One region of the Nitrincola nitratireducens genome, then DNA from elsewhere that is predicted to be linked to it. Evidence: predicted binding sites of a transcription regulator. Region 1 holds the regulator's gene; the other holds the start of a gene.
The links. Region 1 encodes sigma-54, which starts transcription at its own class of promoters, with help from an activator protein. Its sites were predicted from a motif close to TGGCACNNNNNTTGCTNT; they were not measured.
Positions count from the first base shown of each region.

Region 2: D791_RS14485 (DUF3305 domain-containing protein) is a predicted target of sigma-54. The motif match lies at 2,523-2,540, and genes of this name have one in related genera.

Region 1 covers NZ_AONB01000001.1:57,374-61,049, forward strand. Annotated here, with positions in the region: gene rapZ (RNase adapter RapZ) at 1-815, opposite strand, end outside; gene D791_RS00270 (PTS sugar transporter subunit IIA) at 812-1,279, opposite strand; gene hpf (ribosome hibernation promoting factor) at 1,299-1,589, opposite strand; gene D791_RS00280 (RNA polymerase factor sigma-54) at 1,641-3,140, opposite strand; gene lptB (LPS export ABC transporter ATP-binding protein) at 3,182-3,676, opposite strand, start outside.
Region 2 covers NZ_AONB01000019.1:18,934-22,609, forward strand. Annotated here, with positions in the region: gene D791_RS14470 (hypothetical protein) at 42-371, opposite strand; gene D791_RS21525 (substrate-binding domain-containing protein) at 534-977, opposite strand; gene D791_RS21530 (helix-turn-helix domain-containing protein) at 977-1,438, opposite strand; gene D791_RS14480 (formate dehydrogenase accessory sulfurtransferase FdhD) at 1,431-2,297, opposite strand; gene D791_RS14485 (DUF3305 domain-containing protein) at 2,573-3,034, shown strand; gene D791_RS14490 (DUF3306 domain-containing protein) at 3,031-3,676, shown strand, end outside.

The DNA of each region.
Region 1 (3,676 bases):
TGATTAAAATGGCTAGCCAATCGTTCAGCAATAAAGACAGATCGATGTTGCCCCCCCGTGCAACCTATACCGACAGTTAAGTAGCTGCGGTTATCCTGCTTAATTTTGGGTAGCCATCGCTCCAGAAAATATACAATATCATGGATCATATCGATAGCATCAGGAGACTGCTCAAGAAATTGGATAACTTGCGGGTCATTACCTGTGTATTGGCGTAGCTCAGGTACCCAGTAAGGATTGGGTAGGGAGCGCACATCAAATGTGAAGTCTAGATCTAAGGGCAGTCCGTGTTTAAAGCCAAAGGATTCAAACTGTAAGGATAATGTTTGTTCTTTGCGATTGGCAACCCGCAGTTTAATACTGTCCCTCAGTTCGTAGAGGCTGAGTCGGGTTGTATCGATACGAATGTCCGCTAAGGTTGCAATAGGTTCGAGTAAACGCTGCTCCTGATAAAGCGCTTCTTGTAAACCAGCGTGTGAGTTGGTTAGGGGATGTTTACGACGGGTAGCGCTAAAACGCTTCAGTAAGGTCGTTTCGGATGCATCTAAGTAAATGATCTCATAGACAAGATCGTCCATCCCGGCAAGTGTGTTGAGCACTGTGGGAACTTGTGAAAGATTGCTGATCAAATTACGTGCATCAATGCTGACGGAAAGCTTATCGGGGCGATCCGGTGCAATGAGCATTTGTTGAATGAGCTCGGGCAGCAAAAGTGCTGGAAGGTTATCAATGCAATAGAAACCAATGTCTTCCAGTGCTTGAAGTGCTGTACTTTTTCCGGAGCCCGAACGCCCACTCAGAATGACTAACTTCACTCAGTCGACTCCCCAAGTGACTGAATAACATTCTGAAAGAGGGTTTGTTTGTCTTCACTGCTTCTCAGCAATTCACGCACGTTGGATTGGCTGAACAATTCCGCTAAAGTTGCCAAGGTTTGTAAGTGTTCGCTGGCAGCATCTTCCGGAACCAGTAAGCAGCAAATAATATCAACGGGTCGGTTATCGATGGCGTCGAAATCGACAGCTGATTGGAGGGTCATGAGCAGTGCTAAGGCCTCTGTGCAACCTGCCAAGCGACAGTGTGGAATAGCCACACCGTCGCCGATGCCAGTGCTACCGAGACGCTCTCTGTTTAAAAGACCGCTGAAGATGTCTTCAGCATCTAATCCGCTTGCTTGCTCAGCTAGGGTTTGGCTGGCAAGTTCAAGAACCCTTTTTTTGCTGATGGCGTCAATATGACAAAGGGTTCTTGATTCGGTCAGTAGCTCGGAAATAGGCATGATAATTACTAAATCGTCTTTATTTATGGGATTTCATTTTTTCTTTATGCTTAATAACTTGTCGGTCAAGTTTATCGACCAAAGCATCAATCGCCGCATACATATCTTCATTTTCGGACTGCGCAAACACTTCACCACCGGCGAGGTGCATTGTAGCTTCCGCTTTCTGGCGTTGTTTTTCAATACTCAGTGTGACTTGAACATTGGTAATGTTATCAAAATGACGTTCAAGACGCTCAAATTTAGTGTGAACGTAGTCATTTAGGGATTCAGTCAATTCTACATGGTGGCCAGTAATATTGATCTGCATGGGTTGTCTCCTTGGTAAGGGTACGAAATGGCTCGTACCTATCTATTATAATTAAAGCAGACGCTTACGCTCATTAGAAGGTGGAATACCTAAAGCTTCACGATATTTTGCTACGGTTCGACGGGCAACATTGATACCTTGCTCCATTAAGAGTTGTGCAATTTTATTATCGCTTAAAGGCTTGGCGGTATTCTCACTTGTAACAAGCTTTTTAATCAGAGCTCGGATAGCTGTTGAAGATGCGCCTTCTCCATCAGCCGTGTTCACCTGGCTTGAGAAAAAATATTTCAATTCAAAAATACCTCGAGGAGTATGAATGAATTTTTGAGTGGTGACACGTGAAATGGTGGATTCATGCATAGAGACGGCCTCAGCAATATCATGAAGGACCATCGGTTTCATGCCCTCTTCACCCATTTCTAAGAAGTCTTTTTGGCGCTCGACGATTTCTGTTGCGACTTTTAATAAGGTCTCGTTTCGACTCATTAGGCTCTTTAGAAACCAGCGAGCTTCTTGTAGGTGGTTTTTCAAATAGGTGTTGTCAGCACTGTTGTCGGCTCGTCGAATTAAATCGGCATATTGTGTATTAATCTGAAGCTTCGGTGATGTCTCTGGGCTTAGCGAGACAATCCATTGATCTTGGACTTTGCGAACGACAACATCAGGTATGACATATTCAGATTGACTGGAAGCAATGCTGGCACCGGGCTTTGGATTGAGTGACTGAATGATCTCGATGACCGACGACAAGTCTTCTTCGTTCAAGCGCAGCTTGCGCATTAGCGCTTTGTAGTCATGATTCCCTAAGAGTTGGAGATGTTCATTCGCTAACTTTAAAGCCGTTTCTCTCCAAGGCAGAGTGTCTGGTAATTGTTTAATCTGAATGCTTAAACACTCGCTCAAATCACGTGCCGCAACGCCAGGGGGGTCAAATTGTTGAACCCTGTGTAACACGGCGATGACTTCATCAAGGTCAATATCACTGAAGATATCGGGGAATTGAGCAACGAATTGCTCCATGAGTTCATCAACACTAACCTGCAGATATCCATCAGGGTCAATGGCCTCAATTATCGCTTCAGCAATCAGGCGATCCGCATCGGACATAGGTGTTAAATTTAACTGCCAATTTAAATGATCAAGCAGCGTGTCTTCACGAGAGTCGTTTTCATTGTCGGCCCATTCGCTGTCAGAACTGCTCCCTGAACTTTGATGCTGAAAGGTATCTTCCCAGCTGCTGTCTGTGGGGAGGTCTTCAGGTATTTGATCGTTCCAATCGTGCTCAGCTTCCGCTTCATGCTCAACCACCTCTTCACGGTCATTTGAGGAGGGTTCTGTGCTCAGCTCTCGTTGGTTGTCCGAACTTAAATGGACTGGGATATCCGTATCCGTATCATCTTCGCTGATTTCAAGCAGCGGATTGCTTTCCAGCGCTTGTTGTATCTCTTGTTGTAGGTCCAACGTCGATAATTGCAATAAGCGAATAGCCTGCTGCAATTGCGGCGTCATGGTGAGGTGCTGGCCGATTTTTAAATGTAAGGCTTGCTTCATATGCCAGATATATCACTCAGTTGAAGGATACGGATTAATGTTTAGAGCCTGAACTGCTCGCCAAGATAGGCTTGTCGAACCTGTTCATTTGCCATTATGTCAGATGGGTGGCCTTCTGCAAGGATATGACCTTCCGAAACAATGTATGCTCGTTCACATATATCAAGTGTTTCACGGACATTGTGGTCCGTGATTAACACGCCGATATTTTTAGATTGTAGATGCTTGATCGTTTGCTTTATATCGCTAACCGATATTGGATCAACACCCGCAAAGGGTTCATCAAGCAAAATAAACGCAGGTTCGGTTGCCAACGCTCGCGCGATTTCAACACGTCGACGCTCTCCACCAGATAGGGACATGCCTAAACTGTCACGTATATGCGTAATACTAAACTCTTCTAGCAAGCTTTCAAGCATTGCCTTGCGCTGAGATGAGTTAAGATCTTTTCGCGTTTGTAAAACAGCCAAGATGTTTTCAGCAACCGATAGTTTCCTGAATACGGAGGCTTCTTGTGGCAAGTAGCCCAAGCCAAG
Region 2 (3,676 bases), on a different contig from region 1:
AAGCGGGGGCTTTTTTACGGACTCTTGTCAAAGTGTGTTGACTAAGACAAGAGATCTACGTAATTCTTACTTGCCGAAGCTTTGAACTTGAGCAACGATAGTCTTGCTAGACTCAGTTGCAAGTGCAGTGAAGCTTCGCCTTGAGATTTGAGCAGGTTGAACAAAGATGTGTTGGCTTCAGTGTTGAACTTGATCAAGTCTTCTGGAGTTTTTAACGTTTTTGCTTTTTCAGCTTCGGCTTTGAAGAACGCAACCAGATCTTCACCTGCTTTTTTCTGAAGCTCAACCGTTTTGGTTAAGGTTTCAGTTTGCAGAGCGATCAGGCTTTTAACAGCTTCTACAGGCTTTTGAAAATCAACAGTGTTAGTCATAATGTCTCTCCTAGATTGAAGGTCTATGCAGAACAATGTTGCACTGCACAATGAAGTCCATTATAGAGAGGTGCCTGAACCTGTCAAGCCTTTTTGTTGCAATGCACAAATAAATATTTTTAACTTTTATTCATCAAATTTAATACATTTGTCACAGTTTCATTACTCGGAAACTTCACCATTCCAGATGAGTTTACCGCACTGTTGTAAATCGTAGCCTTTGAGTCCCTGTGCACACTGATTTCCTTCAGAACTCTGTAGCCACTCAAACAATGCTTGCAGTAAGCTCCGAAAATAGACCGGTCGAGGAATAACCAGTTCAAAGGATTCTTGGTAGACCGGAATAAATGTTAAGCCCGCTTCGATGGCGGCAGATTCGGTGCCCGGCCCTATGTCCGCCTGGTTGCGTGCAATCGCCGATGCGACTTCACGTTCAGTTAATGCTCGAGAGCTGATATTGAGATGCTCAGGGTTTAAGCGCTGTTGTGTTAGCCAGTCTTTTAAAAAGCGTTGGGATCCGGCCCCCTCTTGACGGGTGACCCAGCGTTTTTCCAGTAAATGTGTGGGTTCGCTTAGAAGTGTTTCAGTGTCATTTGCACGGAGCATCAGCCTTGTTGGCGCTTGTATAAATGCACTAACACCCAGTGCCTTGATCCTGTGTATTGACGAATAAGCGCGGGATGCCTTAGATGGCTTTCATCTGCTTTGCCCCAGTGCACCGCACAGGCATCCACTAAGCCTTGTGACAATAAGCTAAGGCCCGCTTGCGTACCCGTAGGCATATAGCTGTAGAGTGCTTTGTATTTCTGGGCCTGCATAATGCGCAGGAGTCCTGCCTGAAGAAGGGGGTCATCACTGCCGGAGATGAGTAAGCGGTCACTTAAAATGCCGTGGTGGCTAGACTCTAGCAGCCACTGATCTACCAGTTTTCTTGGAAACAGCCATTTACCCGTCACTTTGGTCGCTGGTAAATGGCCATCACTTGCCAGTTGGTATACTTTCTTCTCATTCAGGTGTAAATAAAGGGCGACTTCTTTTACCGTCAGGTAAGGGTGCTGCTCAGTCATCACGTTTCCCCTTTTTCTCTGACCGAGCTTGGGCGGTAGGTTTGTCATCAAGAAGTAGGCGGTCTTGGCCACTAAAGACGAGAAAATGCCGACCTTTTGCCCTAGCTAACATCAGAATTCCGAGTTGCTGTGCAATTTCGAGTCCCATCTCTGTTGCGCCTGAACGAGAGAGGAGGACACTCATGCCCATTTGCGCGGTTTTAATCACCATTTCAGAGGTGAGTCGTCCGGTGGTGTAAAACAGCTTGTCAGATGCATCTATGGCATTCAGCCATAAATGACCTGCGAGGGTGTCAACCGCATTATGGCGCCCTATATCCTCACAAAATGCGAGAACGTCCCCCTCGATTGAGCAAACGCCGCAACCGTGAACCGCTCCGGCATTCTTGTAGGTTTCATTATGTTGGTTGAGCACATCCAATAAATGATAAATCTGAGATTGTTTGATCGGCCAAGGCGATAGGGTTATTTGCTCAAGGCGAGCCATTTGATTACCAAACACAGTGCCTTGGCCACAACCCGTTGTTACGGTTCGTTTAGAGAGGGTTTCATCAATATCATCGGGGGTGTGGGTTGTGACAACAACCGCTGCAGAAACGTCCCAATCCACTTGAACCGCGATAACATCTTCTAAGCGTTCAACAAGGTTTTGATTGCGAAGGTAGCCTAACACCAAGGCTTCCGGGTTTTCGCCCAAGGTCATGAGCGTGACAATTTCACGCTTGTTCAGGTAGAGGGTCAGTGGGCGTTCGCAGGCGAGGGCTTGATCTCTCCATTCGCCCTGTTCATCCATCACCCTGATTTGGGTTGTGAGCGGTGCGCGTGCTTGAGTCAATAAGGGGCGGTGCGCAAGGGTCATGAGTATTCCTTAATTTGAATCCCGTGGTGCAGGTTGTGAAGCAACTATCATACCAGTGGTGGCGAGGGGTTGGCCTTGCTAGGTGGGTATGGTTTCTTGTTATGCAGCCAATGGGCTTAAGTTGCGTCAAAATGTCCCATTGTAAAACAAGGAATGTGATTTATTGACCCTATTTTTTTGAAGGGAAACTGTCTGTAGCCCTGATTTGATCCTTGTTAGACATCACGGCACAGTCTTTGCCTGTGATCTATACTTCGTTAAAAAAGGGGAAAGACATGAAGCCGTCTGTTCGTTATCCAACATTAGATACATGGCCTTTGTGGGTTCGGTTGGAAAAACATGAAAAACTGTCGAGAGGTTGGCCGTGTATTACGTGGTCTGTAGCCGAAGTTTATGCGAAAGATCCTCAGCGCAGCGATGCTCACATGATTTGGTTACAGCTCTTTCGTGATGAGCGCATTGCGTATCGTTTCAATTTAAGCGCGGAAACGCCAAAGCTCTTTGTTGTTTGTGAAGAGGTGTCATCTGACCTGTCTCTTCCTCGAAAGCTTACCTGTGCTCAAGATGTTGCCGCCGATTATATGGATGCAAACCAGCCAGTGTTAAGCATTCCATTACCTGAAGCGATACATGCGTGGTTGGAAGCCTTTATGGCTGAACACGGAGAGGTTGAGGATCCAAAAGCCAATAAACGGCGCTTAAGAACAGCCAGTTCATCAGAAGGAGCCTCCTCATGACGGATGGTTTTTTATCGCGTTGGTCTCGATTAAAACGACGTGAGCTGGATGACTCTTCATCTCCTGCTTCAGAGCTAGACTCTTCTGTTGCGATAGAGGATGCATCAATTGAATCCGATACGTCAGTCGTTATCACAGACGTGGAGGAATCTGAAAGCTCTCCGCATTCGTCTGAGGAGCTGCCGAGTGAGGAGGTTGTACTCACGGATATTGATATGCCAGATTTATCTACGATCACATCCAAAAGCGATATGTCGATGTTTTTCTCGAGTGGAGTTTCAGCAGAACTTAAGAAAAAGGCATTACGTCAGTTTTTTCATCAGCCTGAGTTCAATGTACGAGATCCTTTGGATGATTACGCTTTGGACTATTCAAATCCAACTAAATTAATTTTGAAACCTGGAGAGGTCGTCCGAGGTTGGGCGCAAGAACGCATGGATGAGCCATGGAAAAGGCGAGGGATGTTCTACTTTCGGATAATAAAGTGGTTGATTCTGAAGATGTTTCTTTTGAAAAAGAGGGAGTGGATGATCAGAAAGTCGATGCCTTTGATGAGCCAGTCTTGCACAGTAAAAATGAACAAGGCGAGACAAAATGATGCAGTTGTGGATTCTCGATCTATAAAGCCTGGCTTTCGTGTCA